DNA from 2 places in the Streptomyces sp. 796.1 genome. Region 2 is predicted to be linked to the other one. Evidence: riboswitches for the same ligand, from Rfam matches in the RefSeq annotation. Region 2 holds a riboswitch; the other holds the start of a gene.

Region 1 (11,571 bases), on a different contig from region 2:
CGCGTTGCGAACGGCGTCCTCGATGCGGTGCTTGCGCTCCTTGAGCTCGACCTCGGTGGCGGCACCGGCCTTGATGACGGCCACGCCGCCGGCCAGCTTCGCCAGGCGCTCCTGGAGCTTCTCGCGGTCGTAGTCGCTGTCCGAGTTCTCGATCTCGGCGCGGATCTGGTTGACGCGGCCCTGGACCTGCTCGCTGTCACCAGCACCGTCGACGATGGTGGTCTCGTCCTTGGTGATGACGACCTTGCGGGCGCGGCCCAGCAGGTCGAGACCGGCGTTCTCCAGCTTGAGGCCGACCTCCTCGGAGATGACGGTGCCACCGGTGAGGATGGCGATGTCGCCGAGCATGGCCTTGCGGCGGTCACCGAAGCCCGGGGCCTTGACGGCGACGGACTTGAAGGTGCCCCGGATCTTGTTGACGACCAGGGTGGAGAGGGCCTCGCCCTCCACGTCCTCGGCGATGATCAGCAGCGGCTTGCCCGACTGCATGACCTTCTCCAGGAGCGGGAGCAGGTCCTTCACCGCGGAGATCTTGGAGTTGACGATCAGGATGTACGGGTCGTCCAGGGACGCCTCCATACGCTCCATGTCCGTCGCGAAGTACGCGGAGATGTAGCCCTTGTCGAAGCGCATGCCCTCGGTGAGCTCCAGCTCAAGCCCGAAGGTCTGCGACTCCTCGACGGTGATGACGCCTTCCTTGCCGACCTTGTCCATCGCCTCGGCGATGAGCTCGCCGATCTGGGTGTCGGCGGCGGAGATGGAGGCGGTGGAGGCGATCTGCTCCTTGGTCTCCACGTCCTTGGCCTGCTCAAGGAGCTGCGCGGAGACGGCCTCGACGGCGCGCTCGATGCCGCGCTTGAGGGCCATCGGGTTGGCGCCCGCGGCGACGTTCCGCAGGCCCTCCTTCACCAGCGCCTGGGCCAGGACGGTCGCGGTCGTCGTGCCGTCACCGGCGACGTCGTCCGTCTTCTTCGCGACCTCCTTGACCAGCTCGGCGCCGATCTTCTCGTACGGGTCTTCGAGCTCGATCTCCTTGGCGATGGACACACCATCGTTGGTGATCGTGGGGGCGCCCCACTTCTTCTCAAGGACGACGTTGCGGCCCTTGGGGCCGAGGGTGACCCGGACGGCGTCAGCGAGCTGGTTCATCCCACGCTCAAGACCGCGCCGTGCCTCCTCGTCGAACGCGATGATCTTGGCCATGTGAAGTGGTCCTCCCAGGACTGGGGGCCCCCGGCCAGTGGCTGGGGGAGGGTGAATACTCCGGACCGCGTGGCGCCCGCGACGGACGGCCTGCCTGCCCCGCGGTTCCTTGCCCCGCTTGGCCTGCGGGCCTCACCGACCCGATCCTTCTGTCACTCTCGACAGCAGAGTGCTAACGCCAATGATTAGCACTCGGCACCTTAGAGTGCAAGGCCGCTCCGCTAGGAGCGTCGATGGGGGGTGGTGGTCGGGGACGCGGCGGGCGCAAGGTCGCTCCGTCAGGAGCGTCGTTGAGGGGTGGTGGCCGGGGACGCGGCGGGCGCAAGGTCGCTCCGCTAGGAGCGTCAGTGGGGGGCGGCGGTCGGGCCCGCCTCCGGTGCGAGTCGGGTTACCCCGCGATGCGGGGCCCCGTGTCGGCGGGCGGGGCGCCGGCCGTGCCGTACGCCCGCCACCTGCCCCGTACGCATCCGCCGCCCACCGCACACCGCCCGCCTTCGCCGTACGCATTCGCAACGCGCGGGAACGTCTGACGGCCGCATCACCGCCCCGCCCCGCCGTCTGGCCGCCCCACCGCGCCGCCCAGAGGGCCGCTGGGGGCGCCGGGCCCGCGGGTGGCCCCGGGGGTTCCGGGCCCGCAGAACCCGCTGCGGACATGCGAAGGGCCCGCACCCCCCTGCCGAGGGTGCGGGCCCTTGTTTCGCGCAGTCGGTCGGCGCTCAGCCGGCCACGCGGACCATGTCCGCCTGCGGCCCTTTCTGACCCTGCGAGATCTCGAACTCGACCCGCTGGCCTTCCTCAAGGGTGCGGTAGCCGTCCATCTGGATCGCGCTGTAGTGGACGAACACGTCCGCACCACCGTCGACCGCGATGAAGCCGTACCCCTTCTCCGCGTTGAACCACTTGACGGTGCCCTGAGCCATTCCAAACTCCCCTATTGCTGGCCCTTGCGCAGGACCGCACTCCGCGGACCCGGGTCAGACCTCACCCCTGAGAAACCCCTCGCCATCGGCCAAGGGAGCCCCGGGGGCGTGCGCCGGAACGCGTCGACCGCCGCTGAATGTATCTGCCCAGATGCCCAGAGCAACAGGTCAATCGGACGAGAATTCTGGGCGCGCGTCATCGGCTATACGGGGTTAACTCCGGTGAATACCGGTCAAGTCGGGCCGGACATGGCGGCACTAACCCGGCAAATCATGTCCACATTTCACGCACATTTTGACGGGTTCTCATATGCGCTCAACGCACGGGCCCGTGAAGGGTGCGGGGGAAGCGGGGAGTTGCGGGTGGGGCGGAACCGCGAGTGCGGGGCGGAGCTGGGGCTAAACGGAGAGAGCCACACCAACTCTATCGCGGTTCTGAGCACGGAATTGCCCCGTCCGCTTTCTTGTGGACGGGGCAATTCCGGCAGTTCGTGGCAGGTGACGGGCGATCAGCCGCCGGCGACGGCCGGGATGATCGAGATGCCCGCGCCGTCCGGGGTCGCCGTCTGGAGGCCCTCGGCGAAGCGCACGTCGTCGTCGTTGACGTACACGTTCACGAAGCGGCGCAGCTTGCCGTCCTCGTCGAGCACCCGGGCGGCGATGCCCTGGTGGTTCTTGTCCAGGTCGGCCAGCACCTCGCTGAGGGTCGTGCCCTCGGCGCTGACCTCGGCCTTGCCGCCGGTGTAGGTGCGCAGGATGGTCGGGATGCGGACGTTGACGCTCATGGGGTCACCTTCGTGGGAGATGCGGGGAAGTGTGCTGTCGCGGCGGGCCGGCGCGGGCCCGCCAGTCCACGGCCGACGTCCGGCCGGCGGCCGGGGCGCGCCGGCCAGGACCGGCGCGCGGGCCTCAGCCCGCCAGGCCGGCCGCGCGGAACGCGTCGAGGTTCGGCTTGATCGTCGCCGTCGGACCGGTGGTGGGCGCCACGGCGTCCAGCGTCTTGAGGCCGTCACCGGTGTTGAGCACGACGGTCGTCAGCGCCGGGTCGAGCTGCCCGGTCTCGATGAGCTTCTGGGTGACGCCGACGGTCACGCCGCCCGCGGTCTCCGCGAAGATGCCCTCGGTGCGCGCCAGCAGCTTGATCGCGTCGACCACCTGCTGGTCGTTGACGTCCTCGACCGCTCCCCCGGTGCGCCGGGTGATGTCCAGGACGTACGGGCCGTCGGCCGGGTTGCCGATCGCCAGCGACTTGGCGATCGTGTTCGGCTTCACCGGGCGCACCACGTCGTGCCCGTCCTTGAAGGCGCGGGAGACCGGCGAGCAGCCCTCGGCCTGGGCGCCGAAGATCTTGTACGGCTTGTCCGCGACCAGGCCGAGCTTGATCAGCTCCTTGAGCCCCTTGTCGATCTTGGTGAGCTGGGAGCCGGAGGCGATCGGGATGACGATCTGGTCCGGGATCTCCCAGCCGAGCTGCTCGCAGATCTCGTACGCGAGCGTCTTGGAGCCCTCGCCGTAGTACGGGCGCAGGTTGACGTTGACGAAGCCCCAGCCCTCGCCGAGCGGGTCGCCGATCAGCTCGCTACAGAACCGGTTGACGTCGTCGTACGTGCCCTCGATGCCGACCAGCTCGCCACCGTAGACCGCGGCCATGACGACCTTGCCGGCCTCCAGGTCGTGCGGGATGAACACGCAGGAGCGGAAGCCCGCGCGGGCGGCGGCGGCGCCGACCGCGCCGGCCAGGTTGCCGGTGGAGGAGCAGGAGAGCGTGGTGAAGCCGAAGGCGCGGGCCGCCTCGACGGCGATGGCCACCACCCGGTCCTTGAAGGAGTGGGTGGGGTTGCCCGAGTCGTCCTTGACGTACAGGCCGCCGGTGACGCCGAGCGCGTCGGCCAGCCGGTCGGCCTTGACCAGCGGGGTCAGGCCCGGGTTCAGGTTGGGCTTGGCGGCGACGTTCGCGGGGACCGGGAGCAGCGGGGCGTAGCGCCAGATGCTGTTCGGGCCGGCCTCGATGCGCTGCCGCAGCGCCTGCGGGTCACCGGTCGGCAGGTCGTACGCCACTTCGAGGGGGCCGAAACAGAGCTGGCAGGCGAAGATCGGGCCGAGCTCGAAGCGCTCGCCGCACTCGCGACAGGACAGCGCGGCGGCGGGGCCGAGGTCCACTGGGGCGGAGGCGTCCGACGTGGCGGGAGCGGTGGGAGTTGCGGTGACTTGCACAGCCATGATGGCGAGGCCCTTTCTCCTCATCTTCCTCGCGGCGCACTTCGCCACGAGACGGAATTGGCACCTTCCCCACCGGGAGCCTCGCGGTACGAGTTTCCGGCTGGAGGGTTGCCGGGGCTTCAACGGGCCGTATCCCTCTGCCCCTCTGGATGAGCGGTATGGCACTGGGCTCCTTGGAGCCAGGCGTTTGTGGGCGAGATGACCCCGGCATGCGACGGTCATCCGCGTTGTTCAAGACTGTAACCGAAGGTTGGAACAGTACGGACAGTCGTCCGAACCACGAGATGAACGTAACATCGAGCGCTGCTCGCCGCGCATAAGGAGTCACGCAGGTGCTGGAAGAGGTGGAGCGCTGGCTGAGCCGCCGGTCCTGGTCCGCTGCCGACCGTCAGCTCGACCGGCTCCTGGCGGCGAAAAGGGCTGGTGGGGCCACGGTCAGCGTGGTGTTGCCGGCGCTGAACGAGGAGGCGACGGTCGGCACGATCGTCGCCACGATCCGCCGCGACCTGATGCGCGACGCGCCGCTGGTGGACGAGCTCGTGGTGGTCGACTCGGGCTCGACGGACCGCACCGCGGCCGTCGCGCGCGAGGCCGGGGCGCAGGTGGTGCACCGGGACGACCTGCTGCCGCGGCTGCCGACGGTGCCCGGCAAGGGCGAGGTGCTGTGGCGCTCGCTGCTGGCCACCCGCGGCGACATCGTCTGCTTCGTCGACGCCGACCTGCGCGACTTCTCCTCCACCTTCGTCTCCGGCATCGTCGGACCGCTGCTCACCGACCCCGAGGTGCAGTTCGTGAAGGCGATGTACGACCGGCCGCTGGGGCAGGTCGGCGACGTGGGCGGGCCGGCCGCGGCCGACGCGCCCGGGCCCGGTTCCGGTTCCGGTTCCGCCGGGCAGGGCGGCCGGGTGACGGAGCTGGTGGCCAGACCGCTGTTGAACCTGCACTGGCCACAGCTCGCGGGGTTCGTCCAGCCGCTGGGCGGCGAGTACGCGGCGCGCCGCTCGCTCCTTGAGCGGCTGCCGTTCCCGGTCGGGTACGGCGTGGAGCTCGGGCTGCTGGTGGACGCGTTGCACACGGTCGGGCTCGATGCGCTGGCCCAGGTCGACGTGGGCGTGCGCCGCCACCGCCACCAGGACGGCCAGGCCCTCGGCCGGATGGCGGCGGCGATCTACCGCACGGCCCAACTCCGGCTGGCTCGCGGCTACTTGGTGCGTCCCCGACTGACCCAGTTCCAGCGCGGCGCGGACGGCGGCTTCGAGCCGCACACCCATCCGGTGGACACCGAGGAGCGCCCGCCGATGATCGAGGTCCCGGAGTACGCGGAGCGCTGGGCGGCGTAGCCACGGCGGGCCGCGACCCGACCACGACACGGCCACGCGCGACCACGGCGCGACCGCGACAGGGAGCCGGCGACAGGCACGGGCACGACCGGGACAGCCCGCCATCACCGACGGTGACGGTGCGTGCGCGTCGTGGTACGCGGGGTGGGTCCCCTGGTGCGTACGGGGCGGGGTGGGGGCTGCGCGGGGTGGCTCGGCGGGGATGGCCGGGGACGCGGAGAGGTAACGGAATCCGCCGCACCGGCGCGTACCGGAGTCGGCGTAGCGCGGGCGGTCCGGTCGGGTGGCGCGCGGAGACGGCGGGTGGGAGCGCGGCGGGGGCGACGGCGTACGTACGTTTGAGCGGTTCCGGTCCTGGCTAGGCTCGCGGCATGGTCTCCGTCCATGGCGAGCAGGAAGCCGTCGACTCCGTGCCGGCCACCGGTCCTGGACCGGGCGCCCGGGTGCTGGTCGCCTCGAACCGCGGGCCCGTCGCGTACGCGCTGACGCCCCCGCCGACCCATTCGCCCTCGCGAACGCCGCCCCCGGGCGAGGCGGGCGCGGCGGACGCACCCGCGGAACCGCCCGCCACACCGGAACCACCCACGACATCGGCGACGCCGGCAGCACCAGCCGCGCCGGCGGTGGCTCCGGCCGCGGCCGGGCTGACCGCCAAGCGCGGCGGTGGCGGCCTGGTCTCCGGGCTCTCCGCGATCGGCGCGGACGCCGACTCCGTGTGGGTGTGCGCCGCGCTCGGCGACGGCGACCGGGAGGCGGTGCGGCGGGCCGCGGCCGGCGACCCGACGGCCGGCGGCCGGCGCGGTGCGCCGCTCGACCCGGCGGACACCGGCGGCCAGCGGGTGCGGATGCTGGACATCGAGCCCGAGGTCTTCACCGCGGCGTACAACGGGGTGGCCAACTCCGTGCTCTGGTTCGTGCACCACCTGCTCTACCAGACCCCGTTGGAGCCGGTCTTCGACGAGGAGTTCCGGCGCCAGTGGGAGGCGTACGAGGCCTACAACGCCGCGTTCGCGGACGCGCTCGCGCGCGAGGCGGGTCCCGGGGCCGCCGTCCTGGTGCAGGACTACCACCTGGCGCTGGTTCCCGCGCTGCTCCGGCAGCGCCGCCCCGACCTGCGCGTCGGCCACTTCTCGCACACCCCGTGGGCCCCGCCGGACTACTTCCGGCTGCTGCCCGACGACGTCGCAGCCGCCGTGCTGCACGGCATCCTGGGCGGCGACCGGGCGGCCTTCCTCACCACGCGCTGGGCCGAGGCGTTCGCCGACTGCTGCGCCCGGGTGCTCGGCGCCCGGATCGGCCGGGACGCGGCGACCGGCGAACTCACCGTGGAGTCGGCCGGGCGGACGACCCGGCTCGGGGTGCACGGCCTGGGCGCGGACGCGGAGTTCCTGCGCAGCCGCTCGCGCGCCGCCGACGTGACGGAGCGACTGGCCGCGCTGCGGGCCCAGATCGAGGGCCCGGGCGCCACCGACGGGCCAGCCGGCTCGGAGCACCGCGCGCCGGCCCGGAAGGTGATCGTCCGGGTGGACCGCACCGAGCTGTCCAAGAACATCGTGCGCGGGCTGCACGCGTACCGGCTGCTGCTCACGGACCATCCCGAGTGGCGCGAACGGGTGGTGCACGTCGCCTTCGCCTACCCCTCGCGGCAGGACCTCGCGGTCTACCGGGCGTACACGGCCGAGGTGCAGCGGGTCGCCGACGCGATCAACGAGGAGTTCGGCACGGCGACCTGGCAGCCGGTCGCGCTGCACGTGAAGGACGACTTCGCGCGCTCGCTCGCCGCGTACCGGATCGCCGACGTGGCGCTGGTGAACCCGATCAGGGACGGCATGAACCTGGTCGCCAAGGAGGTCCCGGTGGTCTCGGACGCCGGCTGCGCGCTGGTGCTCTCCCGGGAGGCCGGGGCGCACGCCGAGTTGGCCGACGACGCGCTGCCGGTCAACCCGTACGACGTGCAGGAGACGGCCAGGGCGCTGCACGAGGCGCTCCGCATGGACCCGGCCGAGCGCGCCGAGCGGACCAAGCGGCTGGCCGCTGCGGCCACGGCGCTGCCCCCGCAGGAGTGGTTCCTGGCCCAGTTGCGGGCGCTCGGGGCGGCGTAGCGGGCGCGCCTCCCGCGCGGAGTGGCGGGTCCTGCCTCACGGGGTGGCCCGTCTCCCCCGTCGCGGGGCGGCGCGTCCTCCCGCGCGGAGGCGATGAGCTTCCCGCGCGGGGCGGCGGGGCCCACCTGGAGGCGGCGCGCCTCCCGCGCGGGGCCGGTGAGCTTCCTGCGCGGCCTCAGCCCAGTTCGTGGGCGAGTGCCCTCAGCAGGGCGACCACGCCCGCCGGGCCGGCCACGACGAGGTCGGCCCGGTCGGCGAGTTCGGTGACCTCGTTGCTGCCGCTGCACACCAGGAGGCCGGGCGTGCCGTCCGCGCGGCGGCGTGCCACCGCGTCGAAGGCCGCGAGGTCGCCCAGGTCGTCGCCCGCGTACAGCACGGTCTCCGCGTCCACGCCGCGCACGAACTCGGTGAGCGCCGCGCCCTTGTCCACGCCCGGCGGGCGCAGCTCGATGACCAGGCGGCCCGGTTCGACGGCCAGGCCGTGACGGGCGGCGAGCTCACCGAGCGGGGCGCGCAGTGCGTCGAAGGCGGCCTGTGGTGCCGCGGCCCTGCGGGTGTGGACGGCGACGGCCCGGCCCTTGTCCTCGATCCACGCGCCGGCCGCCGCGGTGGTCCCGTCGAGCACGCCGGGCAGTTCGGCGCGGACGGCGGCCACCCCGGGGTGCGGCTCGGGGGCCCGGAGTTCGCCGGTCGCCGCGTCCCAGCGCTCGGCGCCGTAGTGGCCGAGTACGACGAGGTGTTCGAGTCCCGGGACGCCGGCGAAGCCGCCGTAGCGCACCGCGACGTCGGCCGGGCGGCCGGTGAGCACCAGCACGGTGCCCACCAGCGGGGCGAGCGCGGCCAGGGCCGGGACGGCCGCCGGGTGGGCGCGGGCCTGCTCCGGGTCGGGGACGATCTCGGCCAGCGTGCCGTCGAAGTCGAGTGCGACGACGGCCCGTCGGGGCCGTGCCAACAGCGCGGCGAGCCCGGCTCGGCCCGCGTCGGTTGAGGGGACGGGAATGCCCATGCGGCCGACCCTACCGGCGCCACCCACCACCGCCACCAGTGCCGGATCGGCCAACGCGGGGGTGGTGGTGCGGGCGGGCCCGCACGGGTTCAGCGGGCCGCGGATCGGCGCGCGTCCGGCCTGTCCGGCCAACCCACAGCGGGTCCGGCGGGCCGCGGGGCGGCGTTCGTCCTACGCGGCCGGCCGGTCAGCGGCGGTCGCGGCGGGCCTGGCGGACCCGGCGCAGCCGGTTGACGGTGACCGCGTCGTGGCGCAGGGCGCGCGGGTCGTCCAGGAGGGCGTTGAGGAGTTGGTAGTAGTGGGTGGGCGAGATGCCGAGCCGTTCCCGGATGGCCCGCTCCTTCGCGCCGGGGCCCGACCAACCGCGGCGCTCCAGCGCCAGCACGGCCAGGTCCCGCTCGGAGAGCCCGGGGCCCGCCGCGTCGGATTCCTCGGCGCCTGGGCCCTCTGCTCCGGGGCCGCCTGTGCCGGGGCCCGCTGCGTCGGGGCCGTCCGGACTGCTGGTGCCGTTCGGGCCGTCTGTGCCGTACGAGCCGTCGGGGCCGGTGGCGGCGCCGGACTCGGACCCCGAGACGGGTTCGGCCGCGGACGCGGGCTCGACCCCAGACGCAGGCTCAGCCCCAGGACCGGGCTCAGCTCCAGGCAGGTGCTCGGGCCCGGGCTCGGGTGCTGGCCGGTCGGGAGTGGCGGGGGGAGTCACGCCCGTCAACCTAACGTTCCTCGTTCTCCTTGGCGTCGGCCTTGCGCTGGATCTCACCGAGCACCGTGGCCGGGTCGCCGCCGCTGGCGACCATCGTGCCGACCGAGTCCCGCAGCGACTGGTTGACCTTGGTCCAGGAGACCTTGTCGAACGGGTAGAACTGCGCGGTGTCCAGGCCGTCGAGGAACTGCCACAGGCTCTTGTACTCGTCGTCGCGGCGCATGACCGTGGACGCGTCCGTGGTCACCGGCAGCAGCCGGTACTTGCCGGAGAAGCCGACCACGTTGTCCGACTCGTAGACGAAGTTGAGGAACTGGCCTATCTGCTTGCGGTGGCCGTTCTTCTTGAACGCCATCATCCAGTCGGCCACGCCCATCGTGGTGGGCGAGGGGCCCTTGCGGCCGGGCAGCGGTGCGACGTCGTAGTCGATGCGGTGGCCGACGGCCTGCTGCATCAGCGTCGGGTGGCCGTTCAGCATGCCGACCTCGCCGCGCGTGAAGGCGTTGAACGCCTCCTGCCGGTTGAGCTGGCCCGGCGGGCGGGAGCCGGTCAGGCCCTTGCCGACGAACTCGTCGCGCAGCCACTCCAGCGTCTCGACGTTCTCCGGCGAGTCGAGCATGTAGCTGCCGTACCCGTCGGTGTAGCCGCCACCGCCGCTGAGCAGCCAGATCAGCGTCTCGGCCTGGGCCTCCTCGCGGCCGAGCGGCAGCGCGTACGGGTACTTCACGTCGATCGCCTTGAGCTTTTCGGCCGCGGCCTGGAGCTCGTCCCAGTCCTTCGGGGGCGCGGTGATGCCCGCCTGCTCGAAGAGGGCCTTGTTGTAGAAGAGCAGTCGGGTGCTGGCGCCGAACGGCATCGCGTACTGCACCCGGTTGACCTCGCCCGCCTGGGCGATGGAGGAGACGAAGGAGGCCATCGTGCGGATGGAGAGGATCTGGTCGGCGCGGTAGAGCATGCCCTGGTCGACGAAGTCCGCGTACGTGCCGAACTGGACCATGTCCGGCGTGTCGCCGGACTCGATCATCTCGGCGACCTTCTTGTCGATGTCCGTCCAGCTATAGACGTTGACGTCGACCTTGACGTTGCTGTTCTTGGTCTCGAACGCGCGGACCAGGTCGCCCCAGTAGTTGAGCGTGCTGTTGCTACTGCTGTCGCCGTAGTCGGCCGCGACCAGCTTCAGGCGCACGTCGTCCGTGCCCGAGTCACTGCCGCAGGCGGTGAGTGTCGGCGCCAACGCCGCCGTCGCGGCACCCGCCGCCGTCAGACCCAAGAACCGCCGCCGCTGCACGACCAGTACCCACCCTCGCGCTCTCGTTGTTTCCCGGAATCAGCCGGAGTGTCACTCTCCGGCACGAGTTGCGAGTCTCCCCGCTAACCCCTCCTGAGGTCTACACCACACCCGGTCTCGCTTCGGTATCACCTCTGGTCACACCGGCTTCACCTGTATCGGGTATGGCGGCAGCCGGAACGCACCGCTCCCCGCGGGCGCACCGAACCCGCTCAGGGTAAGCACGACTTCCCGCACCGTCCCGGCACAACCGTGCGCGAAGCCGACTACTCCCCCACGTCAAACGGGGTGATTACCGCCCCATTCCGGCACTTTGCCCGGGCACCGTGTGCGGAGTCACAGATCGTTTGCGCGTCGCCGGCCAGCAGCCCTCCCGTCGGCCGACGGGCACCGCCGGGCCACCCGCCCCCCGCCCCACCGGGCCGCCCACCGGGCGCCCCACCATCCGCACCACCGCACGTCACGCGGCGGTCCCGGGAACGCCCACACTGCCCCGGTGGCCGCACATTCGGGGCCAAATCACCACCCCGGCGCCGCCCGGGCGCTGCCCGAGCACCGTCGAACACGCTGCCCGATGGGGCATCTACCGGGGCCCTGACCACACCCCGGGACCGGTACCGGAGCGGCCCGTCGCGGCCCCGGCGATCACACCGCGTCGGGGGGCGCGACACTCCGCGAGCGTGAAGTGGCCTAGACCTCTAGTGGGGAATCGCGCGAGACTGTCCCGCGTGAAACACGTCATCGCCCTTGATGTGGGCGGCACCGGAATGAAGGCCGCCCTGGTCGGGGCGG
Region 2 (11,571 bases):
TGGCCGAGACGTTCAACGCGATGCTGGATCGGCTGGAGCGGGCGTTCGGCGCCCAGCGCCAGTTCGTGGACGACGCCGGGCACGAGTTGCGGACGCCCATCACCATCGTCCGCGGCCATCTGGAGCTCATGAACACCGGCCCGGACGGGGCGGCCGAGCGTGAGGAGACGGTGCGGCTGGTCACCGACGAGCTCGACCGGATGAGCCGCATCGTCGAGGACCTGCTGCTGCTCGCCAAGGTCGAGCGGCCCGACTTCATCAGCCCGGCCCCGGTCCAGTTGGCCGAGCTGACCGCCGACGTCTTCGTGAAGGCCCGCACGCTCGGCCCGCGCCGCTGGGAGCTGGCCGAGGTCGCGGACGGCGAGGCAGTGCTCGACGCGCAGCGCATCACGCAGGCGATGGTGCAGCTCGCCCAGAACGCGGTGCAGCACACCGCCGTCGGCCAGCGCATCCGCATCGGCTCCCGGCGCACCGCGACCGGCGTGGAGCTGTACGTGGCGGACACCGGGCCCGGCGTGCGGCCCGAGGACCGCGAGTTGGTCTTCGAACGGTTCCGGCACGGCACCGCTCGGCGCGGGGCGCGCGGCCCGGGCGCCGCGACCGACAGCCACGGCGGCGGCGCCGGGCTCGGCCTGTCGATCGTGCGGGCCATCGCCGAGGGCCACCGCGGCCGGGTCGACCTGCGCTCCGGCGCGCCGTACCCGGGCGACGGCGCCGAGGTCCAGCCGCCCGACGGCGCGCTGACGCCTGGCGGCACCCGGGCGACCGGCGGCACCGTGCCGCTCGGCGGCACTCCGCCGCCCGGTGGCGCCCCGGGCGCCGCGTACCCCACCGAGCCGGGCGACGGGCCCGGCGCCACCTTCACCCTGGTTCTGGAGGACCCCGCACGATGAACCGCATCCTCATCGCCGAGGACGAGGAGCGCATCGCCGCCTTCGTCGACAAGGGCCTGCGCGCGGGCGGCTTCACGACGACCATCGCCGCCGACGGCGACACCGCGGCCGACTACGCCCGCACCGGCGACTTCGACCTGATCATCCTGGACATCGGGCTGCCGGGGCAGGACGGCTTCACGGTCCTGCGCGGGCTGCGGGAGGACCGGGTCACCACGCCGGTGATCGTGCTGACCGCCCGCGACTCCGTACGGGACACCGTGGCCGGCCTCGAAGGCGGCGCGGACGACTGGATGACCAAGCCGTTCCGGTTCGAGGAGCTGCTGGCCCGGGTACGGCTGCGGCTGCGCACGGCGGCCCGCGCCCCGGAGGTGACGGCCCTGCGCAGCGGCGACCTCACGCTCGACCTGCGCACCCGGCGGGCCAGGGCCGGCACCCGGACCGTGGAACTGACGGCCCGCGAGTTCGTCCTGCTCGAACTCTTCCTCCGCCACCCGGGCCAGGTGCTCTCCCGCGAACAGATCCTCTCCCACGTCTGGGGCTACGACTTCGACCCCGGTTCCAACATCGTGGACGTCTACGTCCGCGCCCTGCGCAAGAAGCTGGGCGCGGCCCGGGTGGAGACGGTACGGGGGATGGGGTACCGGCTGCCGTAACGGCGGGCGTCCGCGGGGTGGGGCCGGCCCGACCAGCTCGGCCACCCGGGCCCCGGCCCCCACCCCGGATGAAATTCCCCTCATCGTCCGCTCATCAGCGGCTCACCGAGGGTGCGAAGACTGCCGGGGTGACCCTCTCCCTCCGTCAGGCCGTCGGCTGGTGTGCCGCGTTGAGCGCCTGTGCCGTGCTGGCCGTGCCGGGCAACGTGCCGGGGCTCGGCGGCGACGCCCGCATCACGCTGGCCGTCTTCGCGCTGGCCACCTGCGCCTGGATCGCCACCCCGGTCGACGACACGTACATCGCGCTCGGCGCCGGGCTGGTCCTCACGGTGACCGGCGTGATCAGCAGCGAGACCCTGTTCGCCACCCTGGGCGACGCCACCGTCTGGCTGCTGATCTGCGCGTTCGTGCTGGCCGCCGCGGTGGCCAGGAGCGGGCTCGCGGCCCGGGCCGCGGCCTTCCTGGTGAGCGGCGCGCGCACCGTACGCCAACTCGTCCACCTCACCACGGCCGCCCTGGTGGCCACCGCGTTCGCCATTCCGGCCACCTCGGGCCGGGCCGCGCTCGCCCTGCCGGTGTTCCTGGCGCTGGCCAAGGCGTTGGCCGACCGGGCGCGGCTGGTGGTGGCGCTCGCGCTGCTGTTCCCCACGGTGATCCTGCTCTCCGCCGTGGCGACGTTGATCGGCGCGGGGGCGCACCTCATCACCGTCTCCGTGCTGTGGGAGACCACCGGCGAGGAGATCGGGTTCGCGCGCTGGCTGCTGTTCGGGCTGCCGCTGGCGATCGTCTCCTCGCACCTGGCCGCGGAGACGGTGCTGCTGACGACGGTTCGGCGCGCCGACCGTACGGGGCCGGTACGCATCACGGCCGAGCAACTCCAGGCACACACCGAGCAGCCGGTGACCGGCCCGCTGACACCCGCCGAGGCGCGCTGCGCGCTGCTGCTCGGCACCGTCGTCGTGCTGTGGTGCAGCGAACCGGTGCACCACGTGCCGCCCGCCGTCGTCGCGCTGATCGGCGCGATGGTGGCGGCGTCCCCGGCGCTCGGCACGGTACGGCTGAAGGACGCGCTGGGCACCGTGCCCTGGTCGTTGCTGCTGTTCATGGCGGCCACCATGGCCATGGGCGGTGCCCTCGCCACCTCGGGCGCGGCCCGCTGGCTGGTCTCGGGGCTGCCGGCGGACGGCGTGCCGCCCTGGCTGTTCCTGACCGTGGTGATCGTCCTGAGCACCGCGGCCCACCTGGTGCTCCAGTCCCGATCGGCGCGTTCCAGCGTGCTGGTGCCGCTGGTGGTGGCCGCCGCCGGCACGGCCGGGGTCGATCCCGTGGTGGCGGCCCTCGCCTCCACCGCAGCCGCCGGGTTCTGCCACACGCTGCCCGCGTCGGCCAAGCCGGTCGCGCTCTTCGCCGACGTGCCGGACACCCCCACCTACACCCCGCGTGACCTGCTGCGGCTCTCCCTGGTCCTGGCGCCGCTGACGGCCGCCCTGGTCCTCGTCTTCGCCCTCGCCGTCTGGCCCCTGCTCGACGCCTGACACCGCGCCACGCCCCGGGCCGGCCCCGCCCCGTACACCCGCAACCCCTACCCGCGCCCCGAACCGACCCCGCGCGACCGCGACACGCGCACCACGCCCCGTACGCCCGTACGCCCGTACGCCCGTACGACCCATATCCCGTACGGCACACGAACCCCAACCCCCAACCCACCGGAGCACCATGAACACCCACCCGCCGCGCCCCCTCCGCTTCGCCGTCGCCCCCAGCGGCTTCAAGGAGTCGCTCTCCGCGCGGGAGGCTGCCGAGGCCATCGCCGAGGGGCTGCGCCGCGTCGCGCCCGACGCCGAAACCGACCTGATCCCGCTGGTGGACGGGGGCGAGGGCACCGCCGAAGCGCTGGCCGCCGCCACCGGTGGCGCCCTGCACGCCGTGCGCGCGACCGGCCCCACCGGCGACCCGATCGCCAGCCACTTCGCCCTGCTCGGCACCGCGGCCCGGGGCGGCGCGCTGGCCGCGGCTGCCCCCGCCGGCCCCGCCGGCCCTCCAGGTCTCGCCGGCCCCGCCGGCGCGGAACGCACCGCCGTGGTCGAGATGGCCGCCGTGGCCGGGCTGTCGCTGGTGCCGCCGCACCGGCGCGACCCGGGCGCCACCACCACCCGCGGCGTGGGCGAACTCATCCGCGCCGCCCTGGACTGCGGCGCCCGGCGCGTCCTGGTGGGCTGCGGCGACTCGGGTACCTCCGACGGCGGCGCGGGCGCGCTCCAGGCGCTCGGCGCCCGGCTGCTCGACGCGGAAGGACGCGAACTGCCGCCCGGCGGCCGGGCCCTGACCCGACTCGCCCGCATCGACCCGAGCGGCCTGGACCCGCGCCTGGCCGACACCACGCTCCTGGTCGCCTGCAACCCGTTCAACGTGCTGTGCGGACCGCGGGGCGTGGCCCGCGTCTTCGGCCCGCAGAAGGGCGCGACCCCGGACCAGGTGGAGGAGTTGGCGGCGGCCCTGGACCACTGGGCGGCCGTCCTCGCGCGCGATGTGCTCACCCCGCGGGCCGCCGGGCCAGCCGCCCCGACCGATCTGCGGCACGGCCCCGGAACCGGCGCCTCCGGTGGTCTCGGGGCCGGACTCGCGGCGCTCGGTGGGCAGTTGCTGCCGCGGTTCGACGTCCTGCTCGACGGGCTCGGGCTGGACGCCCGGCTGGCCCGCGCCGATCTGGTGGTCACCGCCGAGGGCGCGCTCGACGGTCAGACCACCCGTGGCAAGGTGCCGGCCGAGGTCGCCCGCCGGGCCAAGGCGCACGGCCGGCCGGTCCTGGCGCTCGCCGGCACCATCGGCGCCGGCGCCCGGGAGGTCCGCGGCGCCGGGGTCGACGCGTACCGCGGCATCCTGCCCGCCCCGGTGGGGCTCGCCGAGGCGCTGGACCGGGCCCGCGAGTTCCTCACCGACGCGACGGAGGAAGCCCTGCGCATGATCCTCATCGGCACCCGCATCGACGCCGGCGCCGGCCGCCACACTGGCGGCCACCCAGGCACCCACAGCAGCCCCCACGCCAGCACCCACACCAGTGCGGCCCGCCCTCCCGCACCCAGCGTCGAACCCCCGGCCGTCCGGGCCGCCCGGGCCGTACGCGGCTGACCGCCGGCGGGACCGGGGCGGGAACACGGCCCAGCGGGGCCAGGGCGGGGCACGATCCGAAGGGGCCAGGGCCGGGCCGCGCCCCCCCCCAGCCCCCGCCACCCACCCGGCCACGACGACCGACCCACCACTCAGCCGGCCGAATCAACCGGCCCGCCCCGCCCCCGGGTCGGCCGAAACGACCGACCCACCACGCACCAGAGCGAGCCACCCCGCCCCGGCTCGGGCTCAGTGCGCCTGCGCAGCCACCCCGCGGTCCGGCACGCAACGGCCGTTCTCCGTGCGGTAGTTCCACTGCGCACCCTGCTGCACCAGCTCGCGCACGGCCCGTACGAACCGCTCCACGTGCTCGTCCGGGGTGCCGGCGCCGAAGCTGACCCGGATCGCGTTGAGCGAGCGCTCGCCCGGCGCGCCCTCGGGGGCGCCGCACTCGCCCGGCTCGTTCGGCTCGCTGTCGAGCAGGGTCCGCACCAGCGGGTGGGCGCAGAACAGGCCGTCCCGCACGCCGATCCCGTACTCGGCGGAGAGCGCGGCGGCGAAGTGCGAGCTGTTCCAGCCGTCCACGACGAAGGAGATGACGCCGACCCGCGGCGCGTCGTCGCCGAACAGCGACAGCACCCGCACCTGCGGGACCTCCGCGAGCCCGGCCCGTACGGTGGCGATCAGCCGCTGCTCACGGGCGACCAGCGCGTCGAAGCCCGCCTCGGTCAGCGCCCGGCAGGCCGAGGCGATGGCGTACACGCCGATCACGTTGGGCGAACCGGCCTCGTGCCGGGCCGCGCTGGTGTGCCACTCCACCGCCACCTCGCCGTCCGCGCCGCGCGCCACGGTGCGGCTCGCGCCGCCGCCGGCGAGGTACGGCTCGGCCTCGCGCAGCCAGTCCGTGCGCCCGGCGAGCACCCCGGAGCCGAACGGCGCGTACAGCTTGTGGCCGGAGAAGGCGATCCAGTCCACGTCCAACTCGGCCACGTTCACCGGGTGGTGCGGGGCGAGCTGGGCCGCGTCCAGCACGATCCGGGCGCCGTGCGCGTGCGCAGCGTCCGCCAACTCGCGCACCGGCCACAGCTCACCGGTCACGTTCGACGCACCGGTCACGCAGACCAGCGCCGGCCCGCCGTCCCGCTCGCGGTCGGCGAGCGCCCGCTCCAGGGTCCGTACGGCCGCGTCCGGCGTGCGCGGCGCGTCCAGGTAGGTCACCCGCACGCCCTCGCGCTGCTGCCAGGGCAGCAGCGCCGCGTGGTGCTCGGTCTCGAACACGAAGACCTGGGCGCCCGCGGGCAGTACGGCGGCGAGCAGGTTGAGCGAGTCGGTGGTGGAGCGGGTGAAGACGACCTCGTCGTCGGGGCGGCAGCCGAGGAAGCGGGCCACGTCCGCCCGGCTGGTCTCGAACAGGTCGGTGGAGAGCTGCGAGAGGTAGCCGGCGCCGCGGTGCACGCTGCCGTAGTACGGGGCGTACGCGGCCACGTCCTCCCAGACCCGGCGCAGGGCGGGGGCGCTGGCCGCGTAGTCGAGCGCGGCGTAGCCGACCTCGCCGCCGGTGACCAGCGGCACCCGCACGTCGGTGCCGAGCACGGGCAGCGGCGCGCCGTCGGTCGCCGTCGCGGTGCAGGCGCAGGCGTCCTGCGCCTGGCAGCAGGCGTCGGCGTCAGCGGCGGCGTCAACGGGGGCAGCGGCGGCGACGGTGGACGGGGCGGCGGCGAAGGGGCGCGTGGACATGGCGAGATCTCCCGGCAGGGCAGGGCTTCACACGGCGGAAGCGGCGTGGTTTGGGGGACACCGACGACCAGTGGGCGCGACGACGTGCCGGGCACGGCGGTCGATCGGTGGGAAACGGCCCGGGACACCTTCGTGCGCACGCACGGGTCACCAGGCCGGAAAGGTCCGGACATCCGGATGGAGGAAAAGCGGGGCCTTGACCGGCCCTAGCGCATTCGCTGATTCACTGAGCATCTCCCTCGACCACCAGGACCCCTGGCTTTCTCACTCGGATCGTCGGATCGAGTGCGAGGGGTCCGCGCTTGCCGTAAGCCTCGCTGCCTACGGCCTGGTCATCACCCGGGGCACCCCGCCACGGACGGAGGGTTGCCGGACAGCGGGCCGGGGCCTGTGTCGCTGTCACTCGTGACCTGGAGAGCATCATGCCACACCACACGACGAGCGCAACCACCCCCCGTGCCCCAAAGACCTCACACCATCGCCTCCGCACACCCGTCTGCGCCCCACTACGCCCTGCCTGCGGCAGCTCCGTACGGCGGCTCCGTACGAGGGCTCCGTACGGCGGCCCAGAAAGCCGCGAGGGCGCGCCCCCGTACGGGAACGCGCCCTCGTGCCACGGTCGGCGCACCGTCTGCCCGACGGCCGGCCACCGATCGGCCGGCTACTCCTGGGTGGCGGCCACCCAGCGCTCCAGCGTCCGCTGCGCCGCCCCCGAGTCGATGGATTCCGCCGCCCGGGCCAGCGCCGCACCGATCCGCTCGGTCAGCGGCGGCAGTTCGGCCGCCGGGGCGCCCGCCTCGAAGCGGGCCGCCGACTCCGCGGCGGCCCCGACGTCCGCACCGTCCACGCCGTCCAGGGCGACCAGCGCCGCCGCCGAGTTCAGCAGCACGGCGTCCCGCACCGGACCCCGCTCGCCGGCCAGCAGCCGCCGGGCCACGTCCGCGTTGTACGAGGCGTCGGCGCCGCGCAGGGCCTCCACCGGGACCAGTTCGATGCCGACGTCCCTGGGGTCGAAGCGCTGCTCCCGCACGGCGCCGTCCCGTACCTCCCAGACCCGTGAGGTGGCGGTGGTGGTCAGCTCGTCCAGGCCGTCGTCGCCGCGGAAGACCAGGGCGCTGGTGCCGCGGCCGGCCAGCACACCGGCCAGGATCGGCGCCATCCGCGGGTCGGCCACGCCGGTGGCCTGGGCGGTGACCTTGGCCGGGTTGGTCAGCGGGCCGAGGAAGTTGAACGTGGTGGGGATGCCCAACTCGCCGCGGGCGGTCGCCACGTGCCGCAGCGAGGGGTGGAACTTGACGGCGAAACAGAACGTGATGCCCGCCTGCTCCGCGACCTCGGCCACCCGTGCCGGCGTCAGGTCCAGGCTCACGCCCAGCTTCTCCAGCACGTCGGACGCGCCGCTGGCCGAGGAGGCGGCCCGGTTGCCGTGCTTGACGACCCGGGCCCCGGTGCCGGCGACGACGATCGAGGACATGGTGGAGATGTTGACCGTCTTGGCCCCGTCTCCGCCGGTGCCGACGATGTCCACGGTGGGCCCCGGCACCTCGATGAGCTTGGCGTGCGCGTACATCGCGCGGACCATGCCGGCGACCTCGTCGACCGTCTCGCCCTTGGCCCGCAGCGCGACCGCGAACCCGGCGATCTGCGCGTCGCTCGCCTCGCCCCGCATGATCCGGTCCATGGCCCAGGCGGAGGCGTCGGCCGCCAGGTCCTGTCCGGCGAGCAGGGTGCGCAGGACGCCCGGCCAGGTGTGGGCCGTCCCGCTGTCGCCGCCTGTCGGGGTCGCAACGTTCATGGTCCACGCTCCTGGTGGGTGGGTCGGCTTTGCGAGCCACCCTATCCAGGGCCCGGAACGGCGAAGAACCCCGTCCAACCATCGGACGGGGTTCTTCGCTGTGGCGATCAGCAGGTGATCAGAAAGGGATCAGTGGTGACCGTGGCCGCTCGTGATCTCCTTGTACTCCTCGGCGGTCGGCTTGGCGATCTGGCTGTCCTCGCCGTACAGGCCCTTGGAGAGCTTGACCCGCAGCTTCTCGGACCGGCTGGGCTTGCGCGCCACGCCGTTCTCGTCCACCTCGGGTTCGAGCTCCAGCGGCTTGTACTGGTCGTGCGCCGTGAGCGTGTGCAGTTGGTCCTGCGACAGCGGCTCGTGCACCTCGATGAACTCGCCGTGCGGCAGCCGCTTGATGATGCCCGACTCGCGGCCGTGCAGCACCTTCTCCTTGTCGCGCCGCTGGAGACCCAGGCAGATCCGCTTGGTGACGATGAACGTCACCACCGGCAGCACGAAGAACGCGATCCGCGAGAACCAGGTGATGGCGTTGATCGACAGGTGGAAGTGGGTGGCCCACAGGTCGTTTCCACCCGCGACGAGCATCGTCAGGTACGTGGTGATCCAGGCGACGCCGAAGCCGGTACGGGTCGGCGTGTTGCGCGGCCGGTCCAGCAGGTGGTGGTTGCGCTTGTCACCGGTGGCCCAGGACTCGACGAACGGGTACACCGCGATGGCCAGCAGCACCAGCGGGAAGATCACCAGCGGGATGAAGACGCCCAGGACCAGGGTGTGGCCCCAGAGGTTGATCTCCCAGCCAGGCATCACTCGGATCAGACCCTCGGCGAAGCCGAGGTACCAGTCGGGCTGGGCACCGGTGGAGACCTGGTCCGGTCGGTAGGGGCCGATGGCCCACACCGGGTTGATGGTGGCGACCGCGGCGATGGCCGCGATGACACCGAAGACCAGGAAGAAGAAGCCTCCGGCCTTGCCCATGTACACCGGCAGGAACGGCGTGCCCACCACGTTGGTGTTGGTCTTGCCGGGGCCGGCCCAGTGCGTGTGCTTGTGCAGGAACACCATGATCAGGTGCGCCACGACCAGGCCCAGCATGATGCCGGGCAGCAACAGGATGTGGATCGAGTAGAACCGGCCGACGAAGTCGTGTCCGGGGAACTCGCCGCCGAACAGGAACATCGACAGGTACGTGCCGACCAGCGGCACCGACAGGATCGCGCCCTGGGTGAACCGGACACCGGTGCCGGAGAGCAGGTCGTCGGGGAGCGAGTAGCCGGTGAGGCCGGTGAAGAGGCCGAGCACCAGCAGCAGGAAGCCGAAGACCCAGTTCATCTCACGCGGCTTGCGGTACGCGCCGGTGAAGAAGACCCGCATCATGTGCACGAACATGCTGCCGACGAAGATCAGCGCGGCCCAGTGGTGGATCTGCCGGATCAGCAGACCACCGCGGACCTCGAAGCTGATCTTGAGCGTCGACTCGTACGCCTCCGACATCCGGATCCCCTGCATGGGGACGTAGGGGCCGTCGTAGACGACCTCGCCCATGCTGGGGTTGAAGAACATCGTCAGGTAGACACCCGTGAGGATGATGATGATGAAGCTGTAGAGGCAGACCTCACCCAACATGAAGGACCAGTGGTCCGGGAAGATCTTCCGCATGTTGGCCTTGGCCAGGCCGTAGATGCCCAGTCGGCTGTCGGCCCAGTCGGCGACGCGCTCGCCTGCTGGAGCCTGCTTGCGCCGAGTGTCAGTTGCAGTACTCATCCGCGCTCCCAGTAGGCAGGACCGACGGGCTCCGCGAAGTCGCCCAGCGCCTCAAGGTAGCCCTTGTCATTGACCGTGATCCGAAGCTGCGGCAGTGCGTGGCCGGCCGGGCCGAAGATCACGCGACCGCCGTCGGTCAGGTCGAAGGTCGACTGGTGGCACGGGCACAGCACGTGGTGCGTCTGCTGCTCGTAGAGGCTGATCGGGCAGCCCACGTGGGTGCAGATCTTCGAGAACGCGACGATGCCCTCGTGCGACCAGTCAAGTTCGCGCTTGTTCTTGATGTCCTCCGGCTGGAGCCGGACGATCATGAGCGCTGCCTTGGCGATCTGGTTGTTGAAGTCGTGGTCCTCTTCGCTCATGCCCTCGGGCATGGCGAACACCAGCGATCCAACGGCGATGTCCTCGGGGCGCAGCGGCTCATGGGTGTTCTCGTTGATGAGCATCTTGCCCTTGGCCCACTTGGTGTGCCGGAGCTTGGTGCCCGGCAGCGGGCCGAGGTCGCGCAGCAGCACCAGACCGGTGAGCGGCACCATGGCCAGCGCGCCGATCAGGGTGTTGCGGACCAGCTTGCGGCGGCCGAGGTCGGACTCGCGGGCACCGTCCCGGAAGCCGGCGAGCACCTCCTCGCGCACCTCGGGGCTGGCCTCGATGTCGTGCCGTTCCTCGGGCACCTCGACATCGGTCATCAGCGTGCGGGCCCAGTGGATGGCACCGGCGCCGATGCAGAACAGCGCCAGTCCCAGGGTCAGGCCCAGCGACAGGTTGAGCGCGCTGACGTGCCCGATCGGGAAGACGTAAACGATCTTGTCTACCGGGAACGAGACGTACGAGGCGATGAAGCCGATGGTGGACAGCATCGAGATCGTGAACAGGCCGGCGACCACGCGCTCGGAGCGCTTGGCGGCCCGCTCGTCGATGTCCTGCACACGGTGCTCGTGCGGGGGCAGCCCCGGGTTGGCGAACGGGTCGTCCCGCGTCGCCAGCGCACCGCCCTCGGTGTCTTCCTGCTGCTGTGGCAGGTTCTCTTCTGAGTTGTCTTGGCTGCTCATGACTTCTTGGCCTTCGTGGTCCGGGCTGCGACCCAAATGGTGATGGCGACCAGAGCGCCCAGGCCGAACACCCAAGCGAACAAGCCCTCAGCCACCGGGCCGAGTCCACCCAGTTGGAAACCACCAGGGCTCTCGGTGTCGTCGCTGTTGACCTTGTCGAGGTAGGCGATGATGTCCCTCTTTTCCTTCTCGGGCATGACCGAGTCGGGGAAAGACGGCATGTTCTGCGGGCCGGTCTGCATGGCCTCGTAGATGTGCTTCGGGCTCACACCGTCAAGAGGGGGCGCGTACTTGCCGTTGCTCAGTGCCCCGCCCTTGCCCGAGAAATTGTGGCACTGGGCGCAGTTCGAACGGAAGAGCTGCCCACCATTGGCGGAGTCCTCCGTACCGTCGAGGCTGTACTGGCTCTTGGACGGCGTTTCCGGGCCGGCGCCGAGCGAGGCGACGTACGCCGCGAGCTGCTCGGTCTCGGCCGCGGTGTACACCTTCGGCTTCTTCGGCACCTGGGCACCGTTTTGCTGGGCCGGCATGCGGCCGGTGCTCACCTGGAAGTCCACGGCGGCGGCGCCGAC

What was found. Region 2 has a riboswitch for S-adenosylmethionine ahead of ACMA1D_RS22355 (aminotransferase class V-fold PLP-dependent enzyme). Riboswitches for the same ligand answer to the same signal wherever they lie in the genome.
Region 1: another riboswitch for S-adenosylmethionine. It lies ahead of thrC (threonine synthase); the one in region 2 lies ahead of ACMA1D_RS22355 (aminotransferase class V-fold PLP-dependent enzyme).

The regions. Positions count from the first base shown of each region.
Region 1 covers NZ_JBLIWA010000031.1:70,045-81,615, reverse strand. The annotation lists gene groL (chaperonin GroEL) at 1-1,203, opposite strand, end outside; gene ACMA1D_RS21210 (cold-shock protein) at 1,920-2,123, opposite strand; gene ACMA1D_RS21205 (MoaD/ThiS family protein) at 2,633-2,908, opposite strand; gene thrC (threonine synthase) at 3,033-4,343, opposite strand; SAM riboswitch class I at 4,361-4,499, opposite strand; gene ACMA1D_RS21195 (glucosyl-3-phosphoglycerate synthase) at 4,676-5,683, shown strand; gene ACMA1D_RS21190 (alpha,alpha-trehalose-phosphate synthase (UDP-forming)) at 6,055-7,785, shown strand; gene otsB (trehalose-phosphatase) at 7,961-8,791, opposite strand; partial or broken gene ACMA1D_RS21180 (DUF3263 domain-containing protein) at 8,979-9,206, opposite strand; gene ACMA1D_RS21175 (extracellular solute-binding protein) at 9,502-10,779, opposite strand; gene ACMA1D_RS21170 (ROK family protein) at 11,508-11,571, shown strand, end outside.
Region 2 covers NZ_JBLIWA010000034.1:62,865-74,435, forward strand. The annotation lists gene ACMA1D_RS22335 (sensor histidine kinase) at 1-893, shown strand, start outside; gene ACMA1D_RS22340 (response regulator transcription factor) at 890-1,549, shown strand; gene ACMA1D_RS22345 (SLC13 family permease) at 1,678-3,084, shown strand; gene ACMA1D_RS22350 (glycerate kinase) at 3,266-4,678, shown strand; gene ACMA1D_RS22355 (aminotransferase class V-fold PLP-dependent enzyme) at 4,907-6,394, opposite strand; SAM riboswitch class IV at 6,688-6,805, opposite strand; gene trpD (anthranilate phosphoribosyltransferase) at 7,056-8,189, opposite strand; gene ACMA1D_RS22365 (cytochrome b) at 8,319-9,947, opposite strand; gene ACMA1D_RS22370 (Rieske 2Fe-2S domain-containing protein) at 9,944-10,999, opposite strand; gene ACMA1D_RS22375 (c-type cytochrome) at 10,996-11,571, opposite strand, start outside.